2 regions of the Shewanella sp. 1180_01 genome follow, and region 2 is predicted to be linked to the other one. Evidence: predicted binding sites of a transcription regulator. Region 2 holds the regulator's gene; the other holds the start of a gene.
The links. The regulator MetJ, encoded in region 2, represses methionine synthesis genes. The targets are predictions, from matches to a motif close to TAGACGTCTAGACGTCTA.
Positions count from the first base shown of each region.

Region 1: the regulator MetJ is predicted to act here: its motif matches at 11,894-11,911, upstream of metE (5-methyltetrahydropteroyltriglutamate--homocysteine S-methyltransferase).

Region 1 is NZ_VXCT01000011.1:91,753-107,028, forward strand. It holds gene FW758_RS08745 (Nramp family divalent metal transporter) at 58-1,332, shown strand; gene FW758_RS08750 (DUF1456 family protein) at 1,485-1,949, shown strand; gene FW758_RS08755 (NAD-dependent malic enzyme) at 2,224-3,912, shown strand; gene FW758_RS08760 (DUF3069 domain-containing protein) at 4,041-4,475, opposite strand; gene FW758_RS08765 (phosphatase PAP2 family protein) at 4,512-5,036, opposite strand; gene FW758_RS08770 (diguanylate cyclase) at 5,192-7,114, shown strand; gene FW758_RS08775 (substrate-binding periplasmic protein) at 7,111-7,908, opposite strand; gene queG (tRNA epoxyqueuosine(34) reductase QueG) at 8,085-9,287, shown strand; gene metE (5-methyltetrahydropteroyltriglutamate--homocysteine S-methyltransferase) at 9,513-11,783, opposite strand; gene FW758_RS08790 (LysR substrate-binding domain-containing protein) at 11,984-12,889, shown strand; gene FW758_RS08795 (HDOD domain-containing protein) at 12,990-13,718, opposite strand; gene FW758_RS08800 (TonB-dependent receptor) at 13,999-15,276, opposite strand, start outside.
Region 2 is NZ_VXCT01000073.1:1,295-16,570, forward strand. It holds gene FW758_RS22425 (c-type cytochrome) at 1-139, opposite strand, end outside; gene FW758_RS22430 (c-type cytochrome) at 150-776, opposite strand; gene FW758_RS22435 (DUF2955 domain-containing protein) at 1,004-2,032, opposite strand; gene FW758_RS22440 (HlyD family secretion protein) at 2,247-3,305, opposite strand; gene slyA (transcriptional regulator SlyA) at 3,314-3,787, opposite strand; gene FW758_RS22450 (methyl-accepting chemotaxis protein) at 4,009-5,910, shown strand; gene metF (methylenetetrahydrofolate reductase) at 5,967-6,854, opposite strand; gene FW758_RS22460 (bifunctional aspartate kinase/homoserine dehydrogenase II) at 7,072-9,465, opposite strand; gene metB (cystathionine gamma-synthase) at 9,477-10,640, opposite strand; gene metJ (met regulon transcriptional regulator MetJ) at 10,853-11,167, shown strand; gene FW758_RS22475 (sulfite exporter TauE/SafE family protein) at 11,249-11,992, shown strand; gene nrfD (NrfD/PsrC family molybdoenzyme membrane anchor subunit) at 12,098-13,045, opposite strand; gene FW758_RS22485 (4Fe-4S dicluster domain-containing protein) at 13,048-13,614, opposite strand; gene phsA (thiosulfate reductase PhsA) at 13,627-15,276, opposite strand, start outside.

The DNA of each region.
Region 1 (15,276 bases), on a different contig from region 2:
CATAAGGGCTTGTTCGATTCCCCAGATTAATTTTCAACAGGTACTTTTAATAACGACATGACAGAATCCTCGACAACCTCTTCTTCATCCTCTTGGATGGCACACCTGACGCTTGGCATTAAAGCTATGGGGCCAGGTGTGCTTATGGCCGCAGCGGCGATTGGCGCATCGCATTTAGTTGCCTCGACTCGGGCCGGCGCCGAATTTGGCTGGCAACTGGCTTGGGTCATTTTAGGGGTAAATTTACTTAAGTATCCCTTCTTTGCCGCTGGCGCACGTTACACCGCCGCCACAGGGGAGAGTTTACTGCACGGTTACCTCAAACAGGGCCGAGGTTATTTGCTGCTATTTACCGGACTGAATGTGATTGCCGCCGCCGCTAGCACAGCAGGTGTTTGCATGCTCACCGCCGCCATGTTGACCCAATTTATTCCGCTTCCCATCGATTGGTTAGCCTTGCTGGTATTGCTGAGTTCATTGGCTTTGCTGATCTTAGGCCATTATCAACTACTCGATAGACTCACTAAGATCATCATGTTCGCCTTAACGCTAACGACCTTAATTGCCGTGGCCTTAGCTTGGGATCATGCTCAGCCATTAGCGAGCAATTTTGTTTCTCCCTCACCTTGGCAATGGGCCCATGTGGGATTTCTGGTCGCCATGATGGGCTGGATGCCGGCACCGATTGAAGTGAGCGCTTGGAATTCCATCTGGTTGCTCGAAAAACAAAAAAGCCAGACAGTCACAAAAGCGCAAGCGCTGCTCGACTTTAATTTAGGCTACATCATCACCGCGATCCTCGCGATCGTGTTTCTGTCCTTGGGCGCCTTAGTGATGCACGGCAGTGGTGAGCACTTTTCTGATTCAGGCGCACAATTTGCTAATCAATTGATCAACCTTTACAGCCAAGTGATGGGTGGTGAAAGTCGTTATCTTATTGGGATTGTGGCTTTTCTCTGTATTTTTAGCACCACAGTAACCGTTATCGATGGCTACAGCCGCACCTTAGATATGGGCTGGCAATTACTCACCTCAAAGGCCAGTTCAGACAAACGCCTCACAGGGATCATGCTCGCCATCAGTGCCTTTGGCTTATTGCTGATCCTCTTCTTTAAAGGCGCACTGTTGCAGCTACTTGAGTTTGTGATGATTTTGGCCTTTATGACCACTGTCATTTTTGCTTGGTTAAACTACCGCTTAATGACCAGCAAACAGCTCCCCGAAGCCGATAGGTATGGCACTAAGATGAAGCTACTCTCTTGGTTTGGCCTGAGTTATCTGCTGATTTTCGCGGCACTATTTATCTATTGGTACAACGTCATTAAAGGTTGATTGCTAAGATGTCATGACAGCTATTTATGCCAGAATCATAAATAGCATTCGCTACGCTGCGTTAAATTCCGGCTAAATTCTGCTTTTGAGGCGGTTTGGGTATATAATACCGCCTCTTAAACCAGACAGCGCAGCCGCGCCAAGAGATGACCATGATTAATAATGATATTTTGCGCCGTTTGCGCTTCGTGTTTGATTTCAACAATGCCAAAATGATTAAAATTTTTGCCAAAGCTGGAAGAGAAGTGCCGACAGAAGAGATCATTGCTCTACTGCACAAAGAAGAGGAAGAAGGTTACAAAGCCTGTAATGACACCACTTTATGTCAGTTCCTAGACGGCCTTATCATCGAAAAGCGTGGCCTACGTGAAGGTGCAGAAATCCCAGCGCCAGTATCGCGTTTAAACAATAACTTAATCTTCAAAAAGCTCAGAGTAGCCCTCGAAATGCGTGAAGAAGACATAGTTGCAGCCTTGGCTCTAGCCGAAGTGCAAATGTCAAAATCAGAACTGAGCGCGCTGTTCCGCAATCCGGATCATAAGAATTTTAAAGAGTGTGGCGATCAAATCCTGCGTAACTTTATTCGCGGCTTATCACTTAAGTATCGTGGTGAATAACGCAACACATCAGTTTTTCATATCAAACGCAGCTTAGGCTGCGTTTTTTTATATCCAATTTAAGCTATACCTAAAGTTGCTTAGGCATAAACAACAGCATAACAATTCCATCTGAAGTACCTCATAAATCCTGTTTAAAACAGCTGACTTTTTTACTGCTGCAAAAAAACCACAAATACCTCGTTCCACGGACAACAAAGATCACATTTCATGATAACCTTACGTGACTTACAGCACGTATTGACCACTTAAACAATAACTCAAAAGGTTACCCATGGACGATAATAAACGCCCCCTCTATCTTCCGTTTGCAGGACCTGCCATTCTTGAAGCCCCGCTGATTAACAAGGGCAGTGCATTTTCTGAAGAAGAGCGTATTTTCTTTAACCTCGAAGGCTTAGTTCCCTATGCCATTGAAACGATTGAGGAGCAGGCTTCTCGCGCCTACGATCAATTTAGAAGTTTCAATAACGACTTAGACAAGCATATTTACCTACGTAATATCCAAGACACAAACGAGACCTTATTTTATCGTTTAGTGCAAAATAACATCAGCGAGATGATGCCCATCATCTATACGCCGACGGTAGGTTTAGCTTGTGAACGTTTCTCGAAAAACTATCGCCGCAACCGTGGTTTGTTTATCTCCTATCCGAACAAAGATAGGATCGATGACATCCTCAATAACTCGACTCGTCAAAAAGTTAAAATTATCGTAGTCACTGATGGTGAACGTATTTTAGGCCTTGGCGATCAAGGTATTGGCGGCATGGGGATCCCTATCGGTAAGCTGTCACTCTACACGAGCTGTGGTGGCATCAGTCCGGCTTATACTCTGCCTATCACTTTAGACGTAGGCACAGATAATCCGCAGTTGTTAGAAGATCCTATGTATATGGGCTGGCGCCATCCGCGCATCGGTGGCGAAGAATACGCCGAGTTTATCGAAGCCTTTATGCAAGCCGTACATGTGCGCTGGCCAGACACTTTGATCCAGTTCGAAGACTTTGCCCAAAAGAACGCCATGCCGATCTTAGAGCGTTATAAAGATCGCTATTGCTGCTTTAACGATGATATTCAAGGTACCGCCGCCGTTGCCGTCGGTTCACTACTGGCCGCTTGTAAAGCTGCAGGTACTGAATTAAATCAACAACGTATTGCCTTCCTTGGTGCGGGTAGCGCGGGTTGCGGTATCGCCGAAGCTATCGTGGCGCAAATGGTGTCCGAAGGGATCAGCGACGAGCAAGCTCGCACGCAAGTATGTATGGTTGACCGTTGGGGCTTATTGCTAGACAACATGCCTAACCTGTTGCCATTCCAGCAAAAATTGGCGCAGAAATGCACCAATATCCAAAACTGGAGTAATTTCAGCGACAATATTTCGTTATTGGATGTGGTTAACAACGCTAAGCCAACCGTGCTGATTGGCGTGTCCGGCGTACCGGGTCTGTTCACCGAAGAAATTATTCGCGCTATGCACAGCCATTGTGCCCGCCCGATTATTTTCCCACTGTCGAACCCAACCAGCCGTGTTGAAGCGACGCCAAAGGACATTTTGCATTGGACCTCAGGTCAAGCACTCGTCGCCACGGGTAGTCCGTTCGAGCCCGTTGTGGTCGATGGTGAAACCTATGAGATTGCCCAGTGTAACAACAGCTTTATCTTCCCAGGTATTGGCTTAGGTGTTTTAGCCTCTGGTGCCCGCCACGTTTCCGATGCCATGTTAATGGCCTCAAGCCGCGCACTTGCAGAATGCTCGCCACTGGCAATCGACGGTAGCGGCCCATTATTGCCGAAACTGGAAGATATCCACGCGGTCAGTAAACACATCGCTTTCGCCGTAGGTAAAGTCGCAGTTGAACAAGGTTTAACGCTGCCAATGAGCGATGAAATCTTACAACAATCAATTGAAGGCAATTTCTGGAGTCCAGAATATCGCCGCTACAAACGCACTTCGTTCTAAGCATAGCGTTGCCGTGACTTAAGTCACGGCAAAGCAGCTTTAGCTAAGCGTTTGTGCCAACAAAAAGCCCGTCACTGCAAAGTGACGGGCTTTTTGATTTTCAGACTCAGCGCTTATTTCAATAAAAACTAAGGCGCCATAACCTGTTTAAAGCTATTGAGCATAGAGCGATCGATACGTGCTTTTTTCAATTTACGTAGACTTTCTTTGAGCGACTCATCGGCTAAACGGGTGAAGATACCGTTATATTCTTGCTCTTGGATTTCACCATCGGTATCGGCCTGCTCAGAAATCTCTTGGGCAACACGGCTCAGCTGCAACCAAGCATTCGCAATATAAAAACCGTGGAATGCGGCTTGATCCATAAGATTACGCGCGCTAGTAGGCAAAGATGCCCAAGCTTGGCTAAATTTGCCCTCTCTGTCTTCCAACAGTTCAGCGCACAGGCTTTGATATGCAGCCAATAATCCATCTGGGAGTTTTGCCATTGGCAGCACTTTATTTGCGACATTGTAAGAAATCTGCTCGGCAGTTTCACGGTAAACAGCTGATAATTCACTCATAAAAAATCTCGATTAACATTCATTCAAAAAATAGACTTAAAACTGACCACTCACATATAAACCATAAACGCCGTTACCTGCTATCGGTGTGACAGTAATACCTTCATAGGGCTGAGTAAAATACCAACCTGCTAGCGCGCCAATTGCAGCACCCGCTAACACATCTTCTAAGTAATGTTGATCGCCCGCCACTCGGGTATAGCCAACATACGATGCAGCGACATAGGCGGGTAAACCATATTGCCAGCCATAACGCTGCTGAATAAACGTCGCCGCCATAAAGCTATCTGAAGTATGACCCGATGGGAACGAATCATCGCCACTACCGTCGGGTCTGTCTTTACTCACGCCATATTTTAGGCCTTCAACGATTAATCGACTCGATACTGCCGCCTGAATTAACTGCCAGCTGCCGTCGTAACCGTCTTCATAAAACAAGGTCGCGCCCATTGCCGTTGCGGGGAGCAATAAGTGCAATACATCGCCCGAGGTTTCTAAATCTGAGCCCGCCCAGCTAGTGCCGCTCATCATGAGTAGGGCAGCACAAAGTAATTTTTTCAAGGGTGATTCCTTTTTAGGATGATTTCCAAGGCGAAGTTTATACCTTGATAGCTAGCCGAATGCAAAATTGCGATACATCTATATTCAAAATGAACAAACAAGTTATGCTAAGCTGATTATTAGCTATTGATTTTAATGCGAACAGGATACCTTTTTTGCTACGTCCATTCCGATACTTATCATTTACCTTGTTGCTGCTCTTACTGCTGCTAAGTCCGGCTATGGCAGAAGAAAAGACTCAGGTTGATAAAATATTTGAAAGATTAGAAAGCGGTGAGCCCATGACCCGCGAAGCAATTAACAGCGATCTTGCGTTATTGAGCAAACTGATTGCAACCGACGATGTCGCCCGCAATGAAAAGCTGCAGCTACTGAAATGCTGGGATCAAAGTGCCGAAACGGATACTGACATAGCGCTGGCAGTTAAGAATACGAGTCAAACACTCACCCATATTCCACCAACGGCTTCCGCGCATTTCATCACCGACCTCATGCTTTGTCATTCTTGGTTTTTGCAGTTAAATGGTGATGTAGATAGCGCAATGGAAGGCTATAACCTCAGCGTTAAGCGTGCCTATGAGCATGAGGATCTTAAACTGATCGCCGACTCACGCAGCCTTCGCGGCGCTCTGTATTCCTACATTGGTGATTTTTCTGCGGCATTAGACGACCTCATAACAGCGCAAGATCTATACGAGTCACTGAATTTAACCGGCTGGGCTAACATCAATCTTGCCGATATGGCCACCAGCTTTAGACGTTATGGCGATCCCCAAAGTGCAATCCGTTACTACAATAAACTCAAAGCACTCTATTTAAAGAACAATAACCAAGAACAGGCAATGTATGTCACCTCAGAAATAGGTCTGGCTTTAGATGAACTGGGTGAACATCAACAAGCTATTGATCACTTCTTGCTCAGCTATCAATACTTTAAGGAACATCAGCTAGAAAAAGTGGCCGCCACTATGGCGACGGACATTGCCTTTAGCTTAATCAAACTCCATCGTCTTAATGAAGCGGAAAAATATTTAACTGAAGCCGCAGCTGTGATTAGCGAAAAAGATTATGCCGCTTATAGCTTTATGAAACTCTTTACGGCCAATATCAAGTTTCAACAAGCACGTTATAAAGAAGCGCTTACTGAACTCGAACAGGGGGAAAAAGCCTTTCGTACTCTGCAAAATGATCGGGGACTCACCCAACTATTACAGCTAAAAAGTGACGTCTATGCGGCCATAAATAATTTACCTGCGGCCTATGGCGCATTGCAGGAATTTGTCGCCCTCACCAAAAAGATCGACGACAACTCCTTCTCACATCAAACCACAGAATTAAAAGTGAAGTTTGATACCACTAGGATTGAATCTGAAAATCAACGTTTGATTGAAAACCAAAACCTTAAAGAACAAGAACTCGCGCTGCTTGAGAAGAATAAGTCATTGCAACACATCATTTTATTATTGACGGGCTTTATCCTAACAATAGTGTCGATATTTGCGTATAAACAAGTGCAGAGAAATCGCCAATTACAGGTCATAGCCCTCACCGATTACCTCACCAAGCTCCCTAATCGTCGGCATATTTATGCCCAAGCCGCACAGTATTTTCAGCAAGCCTTAAAACAACAAAGCCCTTTTTCGGTGATTATCTTTGATGCGGACCACTTCAAGAAAATTAACGATAACTTCGGCCATGAACTGGGCGATCGCGCCTTACTGACGATCGCAAGCGCAAGTCAAGCCCTAACGGGTAATAAAGATCTTATTGGCCGTATCGGTGGTGAAGAGTTTTTAATTCTCTTACCCAACACAGATGCTGAACGTGCTTGTGAACTTGCCCATCAGTTGCAAGCTCAAATTAGTCGTCTAGGCGCAGAGGATTTACCCGCTGAACTCAAATTGACTGTTAGCGCAGGAGTCGCAACCTTAGCGCCACAAAAAAATACTGAAAATACCTATCAAGACAAAGACTTTGCCAGCCTACTGAAACGTGCCGACGACGCCCTTTATGAGGCTAAAAATGCGGGAAGGAATTGTGTTAAAGCTGCCAGAAATGAAGCTGTGAGCGAGAGTTAAACGCTTTTATGCCAAAACACTTGATGCTGTAATGGCGGCGGTAAAGCACCAAACCATGTCTGATATAAACGACTAAACTCCCCTGAGTCTTTCATTTTCTCAAGCTCTGTTTGCCAACTCGTGACCGTAGCCGCCGACGTCCCTTTAGAAAAGGCTAAATACAGATTAATCTCTGATACGACATACACTTGGCGTATATCTGCCTCACTAGCGCCCACTTCTTCGAGTATCTGCTTAACCGCAAGATCCGCTTGGCACCATAAACGAATTCGAGAGAACAGTAATTGCTTCGCCGATTGCTGCGGAAAACTCGCCACCAGTAAGTTATCGACACCCGCTTGTTGTAACAGCTGTGCTCCAGCGGATTCTCGATAAACCCCGACAATATCTTTAGATTGCAGTTCAGCAAGTTGCTCGAGCACAATGGGATCTGCCGCCCTCGCATACAAAGCAATTTTGCTGGTTGCAATCGGGCCGATAAAATCGAAATGATCTTCACGCTCGTCATTAATAGACGTCGCAAAAAGTAAGACATTCGCCGAAGTATTGGCAATCGAATACGCCCGTGCCCAAGGTAAGACCTCGATTTTCTCGCTCTGTCCCAGTCTCGATTGCAGGGTATTAACTAAGTCCACTGCAAAACCATGGGGAACGCCATCTTGCTCGTAACTCATGGGAGGCCAAGCCTCGGTCACCAATTTCAACTTATCAGGCGCAGCAAAAACAAGATTAGGCATTAGGCCTAACAGACTCATCGCAAGAAAAAATGCCCTAGGAGAAAACGCACTCAGCATACTGATACCAAAAGCGAAACATTAAACCTAATCATAGACTCAATCTCAGCTGCAAATAAACATATTGCCTAAAGAAAATCGCGCCTCATTCATGCTCACTGAGTAAACGCGTCCGCAACAAGTGAAAACTTGCTATCATATTGCCACCTAGCCAAGAGACTCGCTGCAATGAATCCATGTCGACTTTAGCCAATCCAATCCCTAATCAATCCTATGCCAGCACACTGTCGCGGCTCGCGCTGCAAATAAAAACGTGGGGAAAAGCACTCGGATTTGCGCAGGTTGGCATTTGCGATACAGATTTAACGGCCGAAGAAGCCAAACTCCAAGCATGGCTAGACAAAGGTTTTCATGGCGAAATGGCGTATATGGCCACCCATGGCATGATGCGCGCTCGCCCGCAAGAATTGCATCCGGGCACAGTGCGGGTGATATCCGTACGGATGGATTATTTACCACCCGAAGCTGGCTTTGCTACGAATCTCACCGATCCCAACTTAGGTTATATTTCCCGTTATGCGGGAGGTCGCGACTACCACAAGTTGATCCGCGCTCGGCTTAAAAAACTGGGGGATCAAATCAGTGCAGAGTTAGTTGCTCTCGGTTTCGATGCCGCTGACTTTCGCCCCTTTGTTGACTCAGCACCCGTACTCGAGCGCCCATTAGCCGAAAAAGCCGGTATCGGCTGGACAGGTAAACACTCACTCATACTCAACCATGAGGCGGGTAGTTGGTTCTTTTTAGGTGAGCTGCTGATCAATTTGCCTCTGCCTGTGGATATTCCCATTCAAGAAGGCTGCAATACTTGTGTCGCCTGCATCACCTCCTGCCCAACAAGGGCAATCGTAGAACCCTATGTGGTTGATGGTAGACGCTGTATTTCCTATCTCACCATAGAGCTGCAAGGCGCCATTCCTGAAGAATTTAGGCCACTTATGGGCAACCGCATCTATGGCTGCGATGATTGTCAGCTCGTGTGTCCCATCAATCGCCAAGCGCCGCTCACCGCCGAAACCGACTTCCATATTCGCCCGCAGTTAAAACAGCCCGATCTTCTCAGCCTTTTTGCTTGGAGCGAGGCAGAGTTTCTTAAACAAACTGAAGGCAGCGCCATTCGCCGCATTGGCCATAAACGCTGGTTACGTAATATCGCAGTCGCACTGGGTAACGCCCCCGCAAGCCCAAGTATTATTGCCGCACTTAACGCCCGCAATAACAGTGACGATATCGATGAGATAGTGAGTGAACATATCGAGTGGGCGCTCAATGCGCAACAATCGCGCCTTGCCGATATCGCAGCAATTGAACAACAAAAAGCACGCCGCAAGACTGAACGCATGGTGCGTATTATCAAAAAAGGCTTACCACGAGATGCTTAACATCTAACAAGGTTATCAATAGCTTACTACTGATTAATTAGCCTAAACTAAGAATCGTTATTCGCTCCGTACGTCTATTGAACCTTGATATTAAACATGGCCAATAGACAGTGGCGTTTCCCTTATTCGCAGCGAATAAAAGACACCGGAGGCATAAACATCCGGTGTCTTTTTACTGAGTAAGCTCAATAAGTTCAGTTAAAAACTCTCACTCAAGCAGTGATATTAACCAAGGCGGCGACGTAGTTCTCGCGTGGCATCAACCATGTTTTTCAATGCAGGTTCGACTTCATCCCAAGTTCGGGTTTTTAGGCCACAATCTGGGTTGACCCATAATTGACGCACGGGGACTTTCTGCGCGGCTTTCTCGATTAACTGCACCATGGCCTCCACACTTGAGATGTTTGGTGAGTGGATGTCATACACACCGGGGCCGATTTCATTTGGATATTCAAAATCTTCAAAGGCGTTGAGTAACTCCATCCGCGAACGCGACGTCTCGATTGTGATCACATCTGCATCCATGGCAGCAATCGCGGCAATCGTGTCGTTAAACTCGCTGTAACACATGTGAGTGTGGATTTGAGTCTCATCAGTCACGCCAGCAGCGCTGAGTTTAAAGGCATTCACCGCCCAATCTAAATAGGTTTGCCACTCACTTTGCTTCAATGGCAAACCTTCACGGAAGGCGGGCTCATCTATTTGAATAATGCCAATCCCCGCATTTTGTAAATCGACTACTTCATCACGAATCGCCAGCGCCAGTTGTGTTGCAATCGCATCGCGGCTGATATCTTCACGGGCGAATGACCAGTGCAAAATCGTCACTGGCCCCGTCAACATGCCTTTTACGGGTTTGTCAGTCAGGCTTTGAGCAAACTTTGCCCAATCGACTGTCATGGCTTTTGGACGACTCACATCGCCGTAAATCAAGGGTGGCTTAACACAACGTGAGCCATAACTTTGTACCCAGCCATTTTTACTAAAACCAACGCCAGCTAACTGCTCGCCAAAGTATTCCACCATGTCGTTACGTTCGGCTTCACCGTGCACGAGTACGTCGATACCCAGTTTTAGTTGGCGTTCGATAGTATCGCGGGTCACTTGTTGTAACTGCTCAGTATACTGAGCATCACTTATCTCGCCCTTACGCCAGCGGCTGCGTAATCCTCGAATAGCGGGTGTTTGCGGGAACGAACCTATGGTCGTGGTTGGCAACAGGGGTAAACGGTATTTTTGCTGCTGCACACTTTGGCGTACACTGAAATCACTGACACGCTCATAATCCGCAGCAGTTAATGCCGCAACACGATCAATCACTTGCTTATCTGCAGCCTGCGCTTTGGCTTGACGACGAGCGATACAAAAAGTACTGATTTTTTGTGCTTCATCCGAATTAGGCGCCAACAATAATTGGCGAATTTTGCTCAATTCCAACAGTTTCTGCTTAGCAAAGGCTAACTGCTTACGCAGCACAGGTAATAGTTTGACTTCAACATCTAAATCGACTGGGCTGTGCAGCAATGAACATGATGTGCCAATCCACAGACGATCGCCTAAATCACGCGCCACTGCGCCAATACGCTCGGCAATCAAATCGATTTCTGCCGCCCACACGTTACGGCCATTAACCACGCCCACCGACAAAATTTGCTCACTGCGCAACGCATTTGCAAACACAGCCAGTTGTTCTGGGGCTGTGACTAAATCCAAGTGCAAACCAGCCACTGGCAAGGCAGATACTAGGGCTTGATGATGCGCAATACCGCCATAATAACTCGCCAAAAGAACCTTGACGTTTACAGTGCTTAGCGCTTGATAAGTCTCTGCTATCGCTGCTTGCCACTGCGTGCCTAACTCTAATGCCAACACAGGCTCATCTAACTGTACCCATTCCACACCTTTGGCGGCGAAACGCGCCAAGATGTCAGCATAAGCAGTTAATAAATTAGGCAATAAACTTAACTTATTGAACTCTTGACCCACAGTTTTAGCAAGGTGCAAGTAACTAACAGGGCCGAGTAGCACAGGTTTTGCTTTATAGCCTAGCGCTTGCGCTTCGCTGACTTCATCAAAAAACTGCTCGTAAGCAATCGAAAACTCTTGGTTTTGCGTCAGCTCTGGCACCAAATAATGATAATTAGTATTGAAATACTTGGTCATTTCAGAGGCTGGCGCATCTTGGCCCGTTGGCGCTCTGCCGCGGGCAACACGGAATAAGGTATCGAGATCGATAGCGCCTTCGCCGCGGTGGCGATCAGGGATGGCATTCAAGGTCGCACTCAGGGTTAATACTTGATCGTAAAAGGCAAAATCCCCCACGGGAACTTGCTCAATGCCCACTGCGGTTTGCCACTGCCAATGGGTACGGCGCAGTTCACTCGCTACTTCACATAATTCGGCTTGAGTACTCTCACCACGCCAGTATTTTTCTAAGGCAAATTTCAATTCACGACGACGCCCGATGCGGGGAAACCCAAGACTATTTAATTGCATACCCTATCTTCCTTTATTTGAGATAAGCCAAATTCGGCACTTGCACCCACCAGATTGTTTTCTCTTGGCACTTTTCAGCATTTCCGCCTTGATAAATAACAATGGGCGTCTGGACGTCTAGAAGTTTATTGTGTTAGTCTCTATTCCAGCAACCGAATTGATTTCAAGCACAACATGAGCGAATTTCACCTGGAGTGAACATGATCGAACTAAGACATCTGCGAACCTTAATGGCCCTGAAGGAAAGTGGCAGTTTGGCGGGCGCAGCCAAAAAACGTTTTGTCACTCAATCCGCACTCTCCCACCAAATTAAGGAGTTGGAGCAAAGGATTAACTCGCCTATTTTTGTGCGTAAGAGTAAGCCGCTGTCATTCACCCAAGAAGGTGCACGCCTGCTTCATCTCGCGGAAGAGATTTTGCCTAAGGTGTTAGAAACCGAGACAGATCTTAAGAATGGCCTTGAAACCGAAACCAATCAGTTGCGGGTAGGCATTGAGTGCCACAGCTGTTTTCGCTGGTTAATGCCTGTGATGGAGCAATTTAGACAAGACTATCCCCAAGCGGAGTTAGATCTGTCGAGCCGTCACTTGTTCGACTCACTCAATGCCTTGGAAATGGGTGAACTGGATATAGTGCTGACCTCAGATCCTGTGCCTGGGCATTCACTCGCTTATCAGCATTTGTTTGATTTTGAAGTGAAGTTAGTGGTTGCTAGAGATCATCCTCTAGCAAAAGAAGCCTATGTCACCCCTAAGCAATTAGTGCATTTACCGATCATCAGCTATCCCGTACCACTGACGCGTTTAGACATCTATCGCCATTTTTTAGAGCCCGCAGGCATAGAAGCGGGTGAGCAGAAAACCTGTGATTTAACCATGATGTTACTGCAACGCATCGCCTGTAAAGACGGCATAGCCGCACTGCCGAACTGGTCGATAAATGAAGGACATGGCCTAAGCCTCACCACAGTGAAGCTAGGGCAAGAAGGTTTAAAACGGCCTCTATTTGGTGCCTATCGCCGCCATAGCGCCAACTCAGCCTTGATCCAAAATTGGTTACAACTGGTGGCGAGTGAAGGTTTATCCCGCCAGCAGAAGACAAATTAACACAGGTGAAACCTAACAAAAAAGCCTGCTGATGCAGGCTTTTTTAATGAATCTAATGACTATTTCATAGGATCAAACAGCGATTTAATGCATCGAAATATTACAGCGGATTCATCAACAGACCACGCATAGACAATACGCGGCGCAAGATTAAACCAGGGGAATTCGAATTGCGGGTCTGACGCAAATTATGGGCAATCATAAACTCTTGGCGTAAGTCCTGATCTAAGTCTAACGCTTCGAATGATTCTATGGTCAAAGTCTGCTGTTGATTATCAATCAATGACTTAATCACGCTTAAAGGGAATGATTGTTCGGCATTAGCATTTAAATAGGCAAATGCCGTGAGCGCGATAATTTGGCCGAACACACTGAACAGGGCCAAGGTTTGCACTTCATCAGCATCAACCTCAACGCCTTCCATCTCCGCTAAACTGTCCACCGCATCTGTTGCAATATCTTCAGTCAACTTCCAATAACCTTGGACTAACTTTTTATAGGGCTGCGGCAGCTCATCGAGGCGTTCTTGCAGATAAAACGTAAAGGCATAGCGATAGATATTCACTTGACCTAAGCGGACTAAAGCTTCTTTCAACGAGCGAGTCTTAGGGTTAATCACCCCAGATGCTTGTGCGGAATTACTGCGCATTAACATGTGCGCCGCCAATGCGGGGTCACTCGAGATGATGTCGATCACGTTACGAATGTCGCCTTCAGCAAGGATCGCTTTTTTGAGTGGTATTAAAATCCCTCGTCGGCCAATCACTTGCTCTTCGTTCGCTATGATAGCTCTAACTTGAGTAAAAACCTGTTGCTCAAGATCTGTCATAAGACACTTTGCACCTGTTTATTGACAATAAGATAATTCGGTTACCGTTCACATCATACCCAAAATTTAAAGAATTTCAGCCACAAACAGCAGAGTAATAGATAAATTATTCCTGTTTAGTTATTGCTGCCCGCTAACCACTAAAGATAACGACAATTTAGTCACTCTACTGAAACGATATTCAAGACTATACCTATTTCAAAATTTATTCCTTGAACAGAGCCTAAAAAATAAAAAGCCAGACTGAGTCTGGCTTTATCGAAATTGAGCGAATCAATGCCTAGAAGCGATAACCAAGGGTAAAACGAATATCGCGACCTCGACCAGAGTAATAACTATCACCCCAAAGGCCACCGTAATAGCCTGCGCTGACATAGTCTTTATCAAATAGGTTATCGATACGCAGGCTGGCAAGCCAAGCATCACGGTTGTAGTTCAAGGCTAAATTACCGAGCACGTAACTGGCCAGCTTATCGCCTTCATTACCGTTATCGCCTTCGATAAAGCGGTTACCAGTATAAATTGCTTCGGCAAAGACTTGGAAATGCTCAGCAAAATCCATACTGACATATCCGCGCCCCGTGTGTTTTGCCACCCAAGACAGCTCCTTGCCATCATTGTTACCGTCGGTAAATTCAGCATCGATATAGTTATACTCTAGCCCGAGCTGCAGCGCTTTAGTCACTTGCCAATCCCAATCGGCACTGGCGCCATAACGACGAGAAGCGTCAGCATTGACGTTCGCACCTTGGAAATCTCCTTTTGGAGGTGTCTCTGCGCTAGGATCGAACACGATTTCATCCTCTAAATCGAGGCGATACAGGTTCACTCGCAGGGTTTGGCTGGCAAGCGTCCAATCCCAACCCGCCTCATAGGAGCGGCCCGTCTGTGGCTTTAAGCCAAACACATCTTTAGGGGTATAAGCTTGCTCATCCACTTTCGCAAAACGGAAGTTTTCATCGCCACGTAGATAGAATCTGTGCTCCGTACTAGGACGGTAGTTTAGGCCAAACTCAAATGCTGTCGCATCTTCATCTAAATCGATACCATTAGGATAAACTTTGCGATCGACTAACTCGTCGGTCACCCGCGCATATCGCCCACCCACAACATAACTTAGGGTATGGCTTAATGGAACAGTGGCTTGTAAGTAAGCACTTTGTGTTTGCTGCACATTACTGCGCGCCATAGTGTCAAAATCAGCCTTACCACGGCTGATGTCTAAACCTGTGACTAGGTTTAGCTCACCTTGACGGGTACTGTAGTTCGCTAACGCTTTAGGACTAAACATCAACAGTGAGCGCGTGTTATGGCTGTTCGCCCCCCAATTAAAAGAAGACACTAAGGTATCGCTATAATCTAAATCCGCTGCTAAAGCCCAATTTTGATTAAGCTGATGCTGATAACCCGTGCGCGCCGCAGTGGTCATCTCGTGAGAATATTGCTTATCGTTCCCAGAGTCACGTGGGTTGTCTTTAAATTGATCTTTTGTAAGCGAGCCAGGATTTTCACGGTCATCATCGTAATAGCTGGTTTCAACGAAGAACGAGTCTGTGGC
Region 2 (15,276 bases):
AGGTTTGATCCGGTATCTTAGGGAAAGAAGGCAGCGGGGCTTGTTTATCTGGGCGCTCTTGCACCGGATCCGATTCGGCTTGTGCCTGCACGGTTAACGACCCCATCGCGGCCAGTAATAACATTGCGGAATATTTCATGGCCAGCTCCTTATTTCAAATTAGCAAAGTAGTTCGCTAAGGCATCAACCTCAGCGGCAGTAAGCTTGTTAGCTACGTTCGCCATAATGCCATCGACATCACCTTTGCGCATTCCCGACTGCCATGCCAGTAATTGAGTTTTAATATAACTCGCTTGCTGACCGGCTAAACGGGGAAATAAGCCGCCACCTAACCCCGAAGGACCATGGCAGGTCACGCAGGCTGGTAAACCACGTGACCAATCACCTTGGTAGGCTAAACGGGCGGTATCGTCATTAAAAACCACCTGTTCACCGCGGATAACGGGCTTGACCTCATTGGCAGGCTTTGCAGAAAAGTAGTTTGCCACTTGCTCAATCCCATCACCTTGTAACGTCATTGCCATCGGCATCATGGTTGCGTTTTGGCGCACACCCGCTTGGAAATGCTGTAATTGGGTCGAGATATATTGTTTAGATAATCCCGCTAATCGAGGGCCGATTGGTTCAACGCCCTCACCTTCTACCCCATGACAAGACACACATAACTGTGCCGGTTGGGGGATAATTTCCATCAATTGTTTGCCAGAAGGCGCAACGGAGGCGGCCGCATAGCCGCTGCATAGCGTTAAGCCTATGACGAATGTTTTAATCTTCATGTTCTATCCTTGAAGAGAGTTAAGCTCTAAAGCATAGGTGGTTATTGTTATTTATGTAGCTACTCATACACTGAACCCATTTTTAAATCAGCCGCTCATTTTTAAAACAGCCAATAAATGAGCCTTAGCGTTCATTAAGGCTCATTTATCGTTCAATCCAAATGGGATAAATTTACCTTACTCTTTGAAAGGGTAAGCTGCAAGTCTTCAAGCCCGAGTAGCCAGAATCAATAACCAAATCGCGTCGATTCAAAACGATTCAATAACTTATGTATCAAATAACACAGGAGTAGCGTGCCGACGATGGCGGTGAGAATGCTGCTCACTCGATATAAGGCGCTAAAGATTAAATCGTTGCCAGGGGTCAGATACTGGCCAAACAGAATGCCTAAAGTTGTCATGGCGCCAAAACCCACGCCAGAGCCACTTGCCTCTCGCACATGGGCTTGGCTAAAGATCATCAAGCCAATCCACAGCAAGGGGACGATTAATATCAATAGTCCTGACCAGTCATAGAGTACCAACTGCACAACGACCCCAAACGACACGCCCAGCAAAGTACCTATAGCGCGCTTACGGGCATAGTCGAGTGCGCCATTCCAATGCATGGGAAACAATAGCAAAAGAGTGGTCGCCTGAGCTGACATCGAATCCCGCAGATCAAATATTTGGAATACCAGAAACGATGTGGTCGCTATGGTCGCGCCGAGTAATGCTTCGTGGCGCATTCGATGTGGCGCCTTAGGTCCTGGCTTGTAAGCCGCCCTTGGTTCCACATCGGGCCAGAGTGCCGTCATAGCATAGGCAATAACGACCGACAATGCCGTCGCCCAAAAGTTACTGAAAACTAAGTCATTCAGATTGGTATTGGGATAGCTTGCAAAGTGCAGCATGATGCTAAGGCTGAGCACTCCGTTGGCGCCAAAGAGGAATAAACTGCCGCGGGACATGGCCGCAAAACGGTATAGAAATAACAGGAAGACGATGGGCGTCATCAGGCCGGGATGGCTGCCGAAGAAACCACCGAGCAGTCCAACCTCTAACCCCGCCATGGCAGATGAGGCCAATAACTGACGCATAGCGTGGCCATTCATCACAGGCACGAGTCCGAGTAATAGCATGGGGGTCACAGTGAAGAAGACTCCATTGCTCCAACCAAACATTTTACACAGGGTAAAACCTATGGTCGCGCCAGTCGCAATCCGTAAACACTGGCGTAAATCGTTGGCCGTCAATGGGCTATGGCGTAGTAACATGCTCGTCGCCTTGTTCTATCGATATGTAAAATTGGGGGATGTTTAGCTGGCTTATGCTGCATTCACACTTATGTTGCTTTGAAGTGTTCACTCAAGCGACTCACGGCAAATACACACCAACCGCGAATCGCTCACCCGTCAACAGCAATAAGTGCGTGTAGATAGGCGAGTCAATACGCTAGTAAATAGGCTGATAAATAAGCTAGTAAATAGGCTAATAAATATAGTGCAGCAGGCTAATGACTTTAATCTGCACCTTAGCCAGCAGACTAAACAGGCTATTCTCAGGCAGCAGTTGCACGGTCGCGCGCGCACCGGCTGGCAAGCTGTTCATCGCCATCCCATCTAACTCCAAATGCAGTCTCAATCTTTGGGCATCACGCACCCAACGATCAGATTCCTGCGGCGCCGCTAAACGGCCATTGGCATCGAATTGCCCCGCACTCACGCCCGCATCGACACTGCTCACCGTCGCCCGATATAAACGGCCGGGTTCGCCATCAAACGCAATCAAAGCGGTAGATGAAGCATTGACGCCACGCAAACTCTTTTCGCGAAAATCAGCAATAATATCAATCTTATCCGATACCACGGCTAACAGAGGTTGCCCCACAGTCGCAAAACTCCCGACTTCTAACTGCAGGTTAGTCACTATCCCGTCCTGATCAGCATGGATTTGGGTGTAAGACAAATTGAGTTCAGCTTGGGCAAGATGATTTTGTGCCTGACGCACCTTAAGATTCTCTTCGCCATAACTGCCACGGCTCACCTTAAGTTTTTCTAAACGCGCATTAGCGGCGAGCAAATTGGCTTCCGCGGCGGCGGCATCACTATCGGCCTGATCCCTTTGCTGCTGCGATACACCATGGGTGGCATACAGGGCATCGAGGCGCTTAGCTTCGCTGCGTTTCTGTTGTGAGGTGGTTTTGTTGGCATTGACGTCGGCCTTCGCGGCCAGCAGCGAGGCATCTAACTCGGCATTGTCTTGGCGGGCTTGCTCTAAGGCCAATTTAGCTTGCGATACCGCTAACTCATAGGGCGCAGGATCGACTTGAAACAGCAAATCGCCCTTGGCAACCGCTTGGTTGTTCGTCACGGCTATGGTCTGAATTTTACCGCTGATCTGCGGCGTAACCTTAGTCACCACACGCGTCGCCATAGCTTGCGGCGTTAATGGCATCATAGTATCGACAAGCATAAAATAGCCAAAAACCATCACAAAGCCGAACATGGCAAATTTTACTAAACGGGCAAACTGTTGATCCGGTGTCATCTTCTTTCTCACAAAATGGTTGCTGTTGCCTTGGCCAATTTGGCGCTGGCGTTGTCACTAATCAGGCTAATAATGCGTTCAAATTCGCTGAGCTCGCTGGCACTGATCCCAGCTAATAACTCACGGCGCACCTGAATTATCCGCGCTTCCATTTGCTTTAATACATCCAATCCCGCAGGCGTTAGCGTCACAATCCTTGCGCGCTTATCTTTGTCGCAGCAATGACGCTCGACTAAACCTTGCTCTTCTAATTGCCCTAAGGTGCGCATTAACGAAGCCAATTCAATTTCTAAGGCATCGGCCAACACTTTCTGGCTCACGCTGTCGCCTAAACGCAGTAATTTCCACAATGCCGTCCAACGGGGATGGGTTAATCCCAAAGGTGCCAGTTCGACATCGGCCACGGTACGCCACAATCGATGCAGACGGCCTAAATGCTCCGCCAGTGATAACTCTTTCAATCGCTCTAATTCTTTTTGCATCTTGCTCACCCACTTAGTTAGCGTGCTAAGCATTATACTTAGTTAGCAGGCTAAGTAAATGTGCTCATATAAAAAATTTTCTGTGTCCTATGGCGCAAAAATGTCGCATAGGGAAACAAATAATCCAAAATGCTGGCGCTATCTCAAATATAATCAGCCGTATCTCTATAATATTAAAAAGATAAATCAGACTGATGAAGTGAACTGGGAGGTTGGCTTTGGTGAATTTAAAAATTAGTACGAGGATTGTGGTTGGGATATGTCTATTACTGTTGGCCATGATGAGCTTTATCATGCTGCTAGTCCTGTCGGAATTCAGCAGTCAGGTGAAAGAATCTGAGCAAAGAGAACTGCATAAACTGTACGAAACTGCGGTCGCCAACATAGCCTCATCCGGTAAACTCGCACAGGCCATGGCAACGATAGTTTCACTGACGCCAGAGATCCAAAGTAACTTCGCCGAACGGGATCGCCCCGCACTCAAAGACCGTACTCTGCCGCTGTTTGCCAAGCTTAAGCAAGATTTCGACGTACAACAATTTCAGTTTCATACGCCGCCGGCAACCTCTTTTTTACGATTACATCGCCCCGAAAAATTTGGTGATGATCTCACTGCAATTCGTAAAACCATTGTGGAAACCAACACCACGAAACTGCCCTTAAACGGTTTGGAATATGGTGTTGAAGGTTTAGGGATTCGCGGTTTAGTGCCCATGGGTTATCAAGGCCAACACACTGGCTCAGTGGAATTTGGTATGTCCTTTGGACAACCTTTCTTCGACAGTTTTAAAGATGCTTATCAAGCTGAAATCGCATTATTGTTGCCCAATGGCGCGGATTTTAAAGCATTTGGCGCCACGTTCACGCCCGATATTCAGGCCATAAGTGAACTCAATAGCGTGATGCAAGGCAACGAAGTGATTCGCACTATTAGCTTAGAGGGCAAAACCTTCGCTTTGTATCGCCACGCCATAAAAGATTACTCGGGACAAGTCTTTGGGGTACTGGATATTGCGATGGACAGAAGCCATTCAGAGCAAGTTATGGCGGATATTCGCCTCAAGTTGATTCTCATCGGTTTCGCTGCAATGTTAATCGGCACTGCCATTGCTTGGTTTATTGCTAAGGGCATTACCCGCCCAATAGCAGAAACAACCCAAGCCATGAATGACATCGCCGAAGGCGAAGGCGATTTAACCCGTCGAATTACCATAACGAGTAAGGATGAAATCGCCGAGTTAGCGCAGGCATTTAACCGTTTTGTGGAGAAAATCCACCACACAGTAACTCAAGTGTCTGATGCCACGAGTTTACTCGCAACCTCTGCTGAAGAAATGTCGAGCATTACGCGGGAAACCCAGAAGATGGCGAGTCGTCAACACCTCGAAACAGATCAAGTTGCCACCGCAATGAATGAAATGGCCGCAACGGTACAAGAAGTTGCCCATAACGCAACCGATGCGGCCGATGCCGCCAATCATGCCAATGACTCAACCGAACAAGGCAAATTAGTTGTACAAAAAGTGGTAACCACTATCGCAATATTAGCCGAGGAAATAGCCACAGCAGCAAGTGCAATCAATGAATTAGAGCGTAATACCGCTGAAATTGATTCTGTGCTTGTGGTTATCCGTAACATTGCCGACCAAACTAATTTACTCGCACTCAATGCGGCAATTGAAGCCGCAAGGGCGGGAGAACAAGGTCGAGGATTTGCGGTCGTTGCCGATGAAGTACGCACTCTGGCGAGCCGCACTCAAGCATCTACGACAGAAATTCAGCAGATGATCGAAGCGCTTCAGCATAAAGCTAAGTCCACAGTCAATGCGATGGAAACCAGCACCCGCACCACCCAAAGCTGTGTATCCCAAGTTCACCAAGCGGGTGAGGCACTCGAAGCCATTACCCATGCGGTTTCCACCATTAGCCAGATGAATATCCAAATCGCCAGCGCGGCAAATGAGCAGTGTGCGGTTTCAGCAGAGATTAATAAGAATGTTAATAACATCAATGACATTGCAACTAATGCGACAGATAGTGCGGTACAAACTGCACGCGCTGGCGATGAGCTTGCCCAACTCGCAGTCCGTTTAACAACTTTATTAGCTCAATTTAGAATTTAAACAAAACAAAACGCCGCATTCTCTGCGGCGTTTTTATTAGCTTATTTTATAAAGTTTTACTTAGGACGCACGCCTAACGTATGGCAAATCGCGTAGGTCAATTCGGCGCGGTTTAGGGTGTAAAAGTGGAAATCCTTCACGCCTTCACGTGACAACACCTTAACCATATCAATCGCTACGTTTGCACCCACTAATTGGCGTGTACCGGCATCATTTTCTAAACCATCGAATTGCTTATGCAACCAGTTAGATAACGACACATTGGTCATGCCCGCGAAACGTTTTAACTGGGTAAAGTTAGTCACAGGTAAGATACCTGGCACGATTTCAACGTCGATACCGGCGGCGACGCAGCGGTCACGAAAGCGCAGGTAAGATTCCACATCGAAGAAAAACTGGGTAATGGCACGGCTAGCGCCCGCATCAATCTTACGCTTAAGGTTGATCAAATCAGCCTGTGCATTGCTCGCATCGGGATGCACTTCTGGATAGGCCGCAACGGAAATATCAAAGTCGGCCACTGAGCGCAGCAAACGCACTAAATCTACCGCAAAACGAGTGGGCTTGGGGCTGCCCGCAGGTAAATCACCCCGCAGTGCCACTATGTCACGAATGCCCGACTTCCAATAATGCTTAGCCAATTCTAATAGCTCTTCATCGCTGGCATCCACTAAGGTTAAGTGCGGCGCGGCAACGAGGTCAGTTTCCTGTTGAATACGCTCAATCACGCCGTGGGTACGGTCGCGCACACCTGAGTTAGCGCCATAGGTCACAGAGACAAACTTAGGATTAAGTGGCTCTAAACGACGAATAGAGTTCCACAGGATCTGTTCCATTTCGGGGGTCGATGGCGGAAAAAACTCAAAAGAAACATTAATATCGCCATTAAGCTCAGACAAGCTCTGGTTCAGCGATTGTGAATGTTGTGCGTGATGAAAAGCCATGTGTATTTCCTCAACCGCCCTTGGCGCTACTCTTTGCTAGTATGAATTAGTTCAAATGGACGTTTGGACGTCTATATGTCCATATACTAGAGAAACTGAGATGTAAGTCAAGCCAAAAAATGTCCATAAACCGCATTTAATCTCGGTTAATTCGATAGATTTATTCTAGCCAATAAAAAAGGACTCAAATGAGTCCTTTAAGCTGCTGAATTTCAGTCTACTCTTGCAAGAGATCGCGACAGATCTGCGTTAGATCCGACTGCACGGCCGCCGCTGTCACTTCGCGTCCGGCGCCCGGTCCACGGATGATCATCGGATTGCCTTGATAGAAGGCACTGCGGATCACAAACACGTTATCGCCGGGGGTCAAATTAGCGTAGGGATGATGGGCATCAATCCACTGCAAACCGACTTCAGCTTTAAGCTCTGGGCCGCTGTTATCTAAGGATGCCACGTATCTGAGCACCTTATTTTGCTCCGCAGCCGCACCGTATTGTTGCAGCAGATCGGCATCTAACTCGGCAATGCGGGCAAGAAATTGATCTAAGGGAATATCGGCCAAATCGGCTGGCACTAATGAGCGCAGTTCAATATCTTCAAGCTCGATTTCAAGGCCAATTTCACGGGCCAAAATGAGCAGTTTACGCTGCATATCACGACCGGACAGATCGTCGCGGGGATCGGGCTCAGTGATACCTAAGCCTCTGGCTTCAATCACTAACTCAGAGAAAGGCTTGCTGGTATCGTATTTCTCAAACAACCAACACAAGGTGCCGGAGAAAATCCCGCCCACGGCTTCAACGCTATCACCGCTGTTACGCAGATCATTTAACGCATGTTGGATGGGTAAACCTGCGCCACAGCTGGCGTTATAACGCCAAAATAAACGACGATTACCCAGTTGCTGCTTTAACTCACGGTAGAAAGGCAGTGGACCCGAGCCCGCGAGTTTATTCGCGCTCACCACATGGATGCCGCGCTCAAATAGCTCTGGATATTGCAGCGTCAAACTGGCGCTGGCACTGATATCTAAGGCCACCAGCTCATCGCAGTTAACCCGTTCTAATTGCTCGAACAAGTGCTCGTACTGCCAAGGCGTAGCCTCGGTATTAAACTCAGTCTGCCACGCGGCAAGATTAATGCCTGTGGATTTAATCAAGGCTTTACTCGAACTGACTAAACCGACTAACTCAACACTGGCTTCGAGTTCATGATCCAGTGATGGCGACACCGACTTAAACAAATCGACCCAGGCCTCACCTATGTTGCCCACGCCGAGCAGCAAGACACCAATGCGTTTACGCGGCCCAGCGCAGCGACGATGAACTTTTTGGGTTAACAGATTCACCTGCGACTGAGGCACTAAAGTCACCAAACTTAAATCGCCGCTGAACAAAGGTTTAGCATCACGGCTCAGTAAACGGGCGAAGCTGCGGCGATAATGCTCGGCATCGGCACTGACTAATGCGACTAAGCCGAGATCGGTATTGATCTGCTGATCGCTGATCCCTAAAGCTTCTGCCTCGGCATCGAGCAATCTTTGCACTTGTTTTTGATTTTCAGCGGTATAGGCAAGCTCAACCCTTTGGTGGGCAGAGGTCCAATGGGCCAATGGCGTTAAACCCGCAGCGATCAATAGATCTAATAAACGAGTTAATTCGCCCGTAAGCTTAAAGCCGAACAGCACGACTGCATTAAGGTTAGTCACCACAGGTGCACTCGCCGACGAACTGTGGGGCGCGATTAAGGTAAAGTCGGTGTGGGATGCATAACTTGAGCGTACCGCTAAACTCACTTCGGTATTAAACAAAGGCTGCAGAGTGCGCGAATGTAATACTGGCGAACCTAAACGCGCTAGGCGATCGGCTTCGGCAAGTGACATGCTTTTCAGTAACTTAGCATCGTTGATTTTATTAGGATCGGCATTGAACACCCCTTCCACATCGGTCCAAATGGTCACGCGCTCGATATCGGCAAGGCTGGCAATCAAGCTGGCGCTAAAATCTGAACCATTTCGACCGAGTAACAAGGTATCGCCGCGCTCGTTAGCGCAGATAAAGCCGGTGATCACTAAGCGCTCATTTGGATGGGCAGCTAATAGGGCTTGTACTTTAGCACGGGATTCTTGTACCCGAATTTGCGGCACAGCGGCTTCATCGGCCACTAAAATTGAACAGGCATCCACATGGCTTGCGGCCACGCCAGATTCGCACAGCAGCGCCGCCATTAAACGTGCCGACCAACGTTCACCAAAGCTCACCACATGGCTAATTTGGTAATCGTTGCGGGTATCTAAGGATAATAAGCTGATAAGCTGCGCTTTATCAGTGGCCAAACGCTCACGCAGATCGCGGGCTTGTTCATTTGATAACAACTGCTCAATCAACCCCTGTTGGTAGCTGATCAGCACTTGTAATTCTTCTTGCCATAGCTGACCCGCATCACGCAGCGCTAATAATTTATACAGGAAATTCGTGCTCTTACCCGCCGCAGAGACCACCACGAGATCATCACTATGACCGTGGGTTAACAGGATATGGGCGACTCGGCGATAACAATCGGCATCCGCTAAACTGGAGCCACCAAATTTATGTAAGTGACAACGTGCCATCTATTATTCCTCTACTGACAAGCCGCAACGGCGGCTAATCCTGCTTGAATATCTGCAACTAAATCGGCGGCATCTTCAATACCCACCGATAGACGCAATAGGGTGTCCTTAATACCCGCCTCGAAGCGCGCCTGCGGCTCCATGGCTCTGTGGGTCATAGTTGCGGGCACGGCCACCAAACTTTCAACGCCACCTAAACTTTCCGCCACGCTAAATAAGCTGAGTGCACTTAAAAAGGCCACCACTTCGGCCTCGCCGCCCTTGAGCTCAAAACTCAGCATAGCGCCAAAGCCCTTTTGTTGCTTGGCGGCAATGGCATGACCTGGGTGATCCGCAAGACCAGGGTAATAAACTTTGCTCACCACAGAGCTTTGCGTTAACACCTCAACAATGCGCTGGGCATTGGCTTGATGTTCACGAATTCGCACCGCTAAGGTACGTAGGCCGCGCAGGGTTAAGTAACTATCAAATGCCGATCCCGTTAAGCCTAACGTGTTCGACCACCAATGTAAGCTTTCGCCAATTTGTGCATCTTTGGCAACCACAGCGCCGCCAACCACATCGCTGTGACCATTGATGTATTTAGTGGTGGAGTGGATAACGATATCCGCGCCTAACAATAGGGGTTGTTGCAATATCGGCGATAAAAAAGTGTTATCGACCACCACCAGCGCGCCGACCTCATGGCTTGCCTTAGCAATAGCCTCGATATCCACCACACGCAATAGCGGGTTAGACGGGGTTTCGAGCCACACCATCTTAGGATTTTGCGCGATCGCTGCGGTTAACGCTTGGCTGTCGGTTTGATCAACCACAATCAGCTTAAACTGGCCTTTCTTCGCCAAATTAGTAAATAAACGGTAAGAACCGCCGTAGCAATCGTGGGGCACCACCAATAGGTCATCAGGGCCGAGCAAAGTGGTCACTAAGGTGATGGCCGCCATGCCAGTGCAGGTCACTATGCCAGTGGCGCCCTTTTCTAATTGCGCTAATGCTTCGCCTAAAATACAGCGTGTTGGGTTGCCTGAACGACTGTAATCGAATTCGCGAGGATTTTTATGACCATCGAAGGCGTAATTAGTCGACAAATAAATCGGTGGCACAACTGCGCCATATTGAGTATCGCTTTCGATACCCTGACGCACTGCCAGTGTGGCTAATTGACGCTCTGCCATGGGTGGACTCCTAAATTCGGTAGACTGATAGAGATGTCTGGACGTCTAAATGTACCTAAGCCCAACGCCATCGTCAATAGGCGTGAAGACGTTTAGACGTCTGAACATAAAGAAATCTGTTTGCAATCACAAAGAAATAGTAGCAATAATTTGACTGTTCTTTGTAAGGGTTTAAAATCTGCCCCGAATTTAGCGTTATAACAGGTGAGTCAATGACTGAATGGAATGGGGAATACATCAGCCCCTATGCTGAACATGGCAAGAAGAATGAACAAGTAAAAAAAATTACTGTGTCTATTCCGCTCAAAGTGCTTAAGGTCCTTACGGACGAACGAACTCGTCGTCAGGTCAATAATTTGCGTCACGCCACCAACAGCGAGCTGTTGTGTGAGGCATTTTTGCACGCCTACACTGGCCAGCCATTGCCTAACGATGAAGATCTGTCAAAAGATAGCCCAGACAGCATTCCCGCCGAAGCCAAGTTGCTGATGGACGAGATGGGGATCGAGTGGGAAGACATGGAATAGCGACTTGTCGCTGGCAAAGTTACATCACAGTGCTCATCAATAGGGATCGTTAACGATCCCTTTTTGTTTATATGGAATCCTATGTTTTCTATGATAGATCCACAGACTCTCGCCTTGGCCTCACTGATTGTATTTCTTGGCGCCTTAACCCAGAGCCTGATTGGGTTTGGCCTAGCGGTTGTCGCCAGTCCTTTGCTGTATATCGTCGATCCGCAGCTCGTACCGGGTCCCGTTATTGCCATGGGATTTACCATCTCGCTACTGACCTTATTCCGGGAACGTGGTCATTTAGAATTCAATGGCTTGCAATATGCGCTTATAGGTCGCGTGCCCGGTGGTTTTATCGGCGCGAGTCTGTTGCTGTTTGCGCCTCAGCCCATACTCGGGTTATCCATCGCCGCCATTGTGGCTGTCGCGGTTATACTCAGCCTGTATAAATTCAGCCTGCCAGTGAATAAGAAAACCCTCTTTGGGGCGGGCGTCGTCTCGGGGATTTTCGGTAATATTGCCGCTATTGGTGGCCCGCCGATGGCGATTCTATTGTCAGGCAAAGACGCTTCGCAGTTTCGTGCCGCCCTGTCGGCCTTCTTCATTTTTAGCTCCACCATAGCTATGGTCATTTTGGCGATCACTGGCTTATTAGAATTGAAGCACCTGTGGCTGTCGTTAATGTTGCTGCCTTCAGTGCTTTTAGGGTATTTAGTCGCGGGGCGATTAGTGGGCAGTGTCGATAAAGATAAAACTAAAATGGCGACCTTAGTCCTATGCAGTATCAGCGCCTTAGTGCTAACGGTGAAATCGGTTATCGAGTTATTGCCCCAATAAGCGTCCTGCTTGTATTGGCAAATCATCTGAAGATTCAAACAATAAAAAAGCACTGACATTGTCAGTGCTTTTCTTTATCTATCAATATCTAAAGCCAGCTTACACTCAGCTTAAATAGCTTTGCCCTGCGTACACAATAAAGTGTCTTAGAGCGAGTACGCCGGTTAAGCTCGCACAAGCCACCATGATCATTGCGCCCTTAGTGTGGCGAGTCGCGGCGGGTAGCAACATGAACAGCAATGGAATACCAAAACCTATACCGACGACGCCTATCCAGAACACGCTTGCCCATAGCCCAGAAGTTAACGACGCTAAGGCCGCAGCCGCCGCGCCGCCCTTGAAGTACAAGGCGCAGAACAACATGAACAGGAACAGGATTTCAATCGCCATCACAGGCAACTCTAAACCGTGCATCTTGACTAAGGTTTTATCGTGGCTGTCAGTCTTAAACAGCAAGAGTGCCAGTACCGCGTTTGCCGCAGCGCCCGCCGATAAACCCGACACTAAAAACAGCGCAGGCAGTACCGCAGTATTGAGCATAGGATAAGCATTCATCGCCGAAATTAAGAAGCCAGTGTAAGCCCCTACGCCAATGGCGAGGACAAACAACAATACTTCAATCAGCTTTCGATATGGCATAAGTAACGTAGCGATAGGCGCTAGGAAACCCAAACCCCATTTTGGTAAGTCATCCCGCAGCACAATAATGGCGTACGCAAAGGCTAAGGGAGAATACGCCAGCAGCGCCAGCACCCCGATTGCCATCACAGACTGGAAGTTATAGTGAATTAAGATCAACCAAAAGTGGAATGGTTTGGTTAAGTCAAACACTAAACAAGCTAGACCTAAGCTAATTGCTACAGGCCCAATAATGGCTGCCGCCTTAAGAATGCTGCTTTCAGCTCCCGCGCTGAGTTCCTTATTCGCCCAGCGCAAACCAATGCCAATCAGTAAACTGCCCGCGGATAACCCCGCCATAAACAGGTAAACGGCGATGACCCAGTGCCAAGTGACAGGATCATATTGCGCCATGTCGCCCCAAGTATTGTTCATAATCAAATCCCCCCTCTTTTGGTAGGAACGCGATACACCCTAGGTTTAGTGCCCAAATGGGTTTTATCTTGGTAAGTGATTTTAGTGTTGAGCATGATGGCCACTTCACTCTTAGGATCATTGGCATCGCCAAACACTAAGGCATCGGTTGGACACACAGTCACACACGCTGGCTCTTCGCCCCGTGCTAAACGCGTATCCTTACAGAAGTTACACTTATCCGCCGCCTTGGTTTCTGGGTTCATAAAGCGCACTTTATAGGGGCACGCCGCCACACAGTACATACAGCCGACACACTTCTCAGCATGGATAGAGATAATGCCGTCTTCACCCACATAGGCCGCGCCCGTTGGGCACACTTTAACGCAAGGTGCATCTTCACATTGCTGGCAAGATACCCTGTGATATTTGAAATGCAGATTGGGCATCTCACCAAAGGGGCCTTCCACACGCACTTGCAGACGAGTTACGCCTTCGGGTACGCCATTTTCACTGCGACACGCCACGTTACAGGCTTGGCAGCCGATGCACTTATTCTCGTCGTGCACCATTACATATCGTTTATTCATTTAAGCCTCCGATTAGCGCTTTGCCAGCGTGACGCCCGTGGTGTGCACTGTCATGCCACACACAGGAGCAGTAACGTGCGGTAGTAAGTTACCGCAATGGATACCTTTGCCCGTTGCTCTGACCAACTCTTTGTTTTTAGAACCAAAGCCCATGTAAGCAAACACAGTATCTTGGCGAATACCCGGCGTGACTAAGGCATGGCCTTCTTCTGTGCCAACACTGCTGGTGAGGCGGATTGGGTCGCCATTGCTGATCCCTAACTTACCCGCAGTAACAGGGTGAACCCACACAGCGTTATCCGACATCAGGTTAGCGAGCATAGGCACATTGTGGGTTGCGCCATTGGTGTGCACCGCCACTTTGCCTTGGATAAAGTACAGCTCATCTGCTTTTTTAAGATTCACTTCGCGGAACTTGATCACCCCACGGCCCGGTGCCATGGCTTCGACTTTCGCGGAAGTGAGTTCAATCTTGCCACTAGGGGTTTTAAAGGTCAGTGCACTGGCGTAAGTGCCGTCTTCATCGGCAGGTCGCGCATTGGGGTATGCCTTAATAAACTCGGCAACCATCTTAGGCTCGCACAACATAATTGGCTTACCGAAGCTCACAAAACCTTCGTCTTTGATACGGCGCAGCAGGTCAGTGTCGCGGTTCACCTGCAGCATTTGCAGGGTTTCCATGTTTTCCCATGGATAGAACTCGCCAAGGCCCATAGCCACACCCACATCCTTAAAGATCTGCCAAGAAGGCTTAGTATCACCTAAGGTTTCAACCACACGTTGGCGCACATAATAGGCCGGATTTTTACCTGACTTATCAGCAATTTCTTCATCACGTTCAAGATAAGTCGACTCAGGTAAAATCACGTCCGCATAGGCGGCGGTTTCGCTGATATACACATCACACACGGCGATAAAGTCGAGCTTTTTCATCGCTTCAACAACGCGCGCTCTGTCTGTCATGGTTTGCATTGGGTTAGTGCGTGACATCACCCAGCCGTGTAACTGGTAAGGAACCGCGCTTAACGTGGCATCGAGAATGGTTTGGTAAACGCCGCCCGACGACCACATCATGGCGTACTGCTCTTCCACCTGATCGATACGTTTCGCCGTAGGTTTTGGCATGTCTTTCACGCCGGGTTTGGCCAATACGGGCGCAACCGCTTCACCGGCAAACTTGTTGTAATCACCGGGTTTCTGGCCGATATAAATCCCGCCCTTACGCTCGATGTTACCAATCAAGACGTTAGCGGCGTACAGGGCGCGGCGCATCTCAAACTCTTCGGTGGTAAAGGTAGATCTGTGACCAAAATCGACCACGGCATGGGGCGCTTTAGCGGCATATTCGTGGGCGATGCGGCGAATGTCCTTGGCGGGCACATCGGAGATGGTTTCGGCCCATTCAGGGGTATAGGCTTTCACTTCGGCGGCAAAGGCTTCGAAGCCTTCCACATAACGCGCGACAAATGCCTTGTCGTAAAGATTATCTTCAATCAATACATGGCATAACGCCAAGGCGACGGCCACGTCTGTTCCGGGGCGAATGGCGTACCATTCATCGGCCTTGTCGGCCACAATGGAGAATCTTGGCTCGAACACCACCAGCTTGGCACCTTTGTCCATCTGCGCCGCCATCATGCCGCGGGTTTCGGACATATTGAT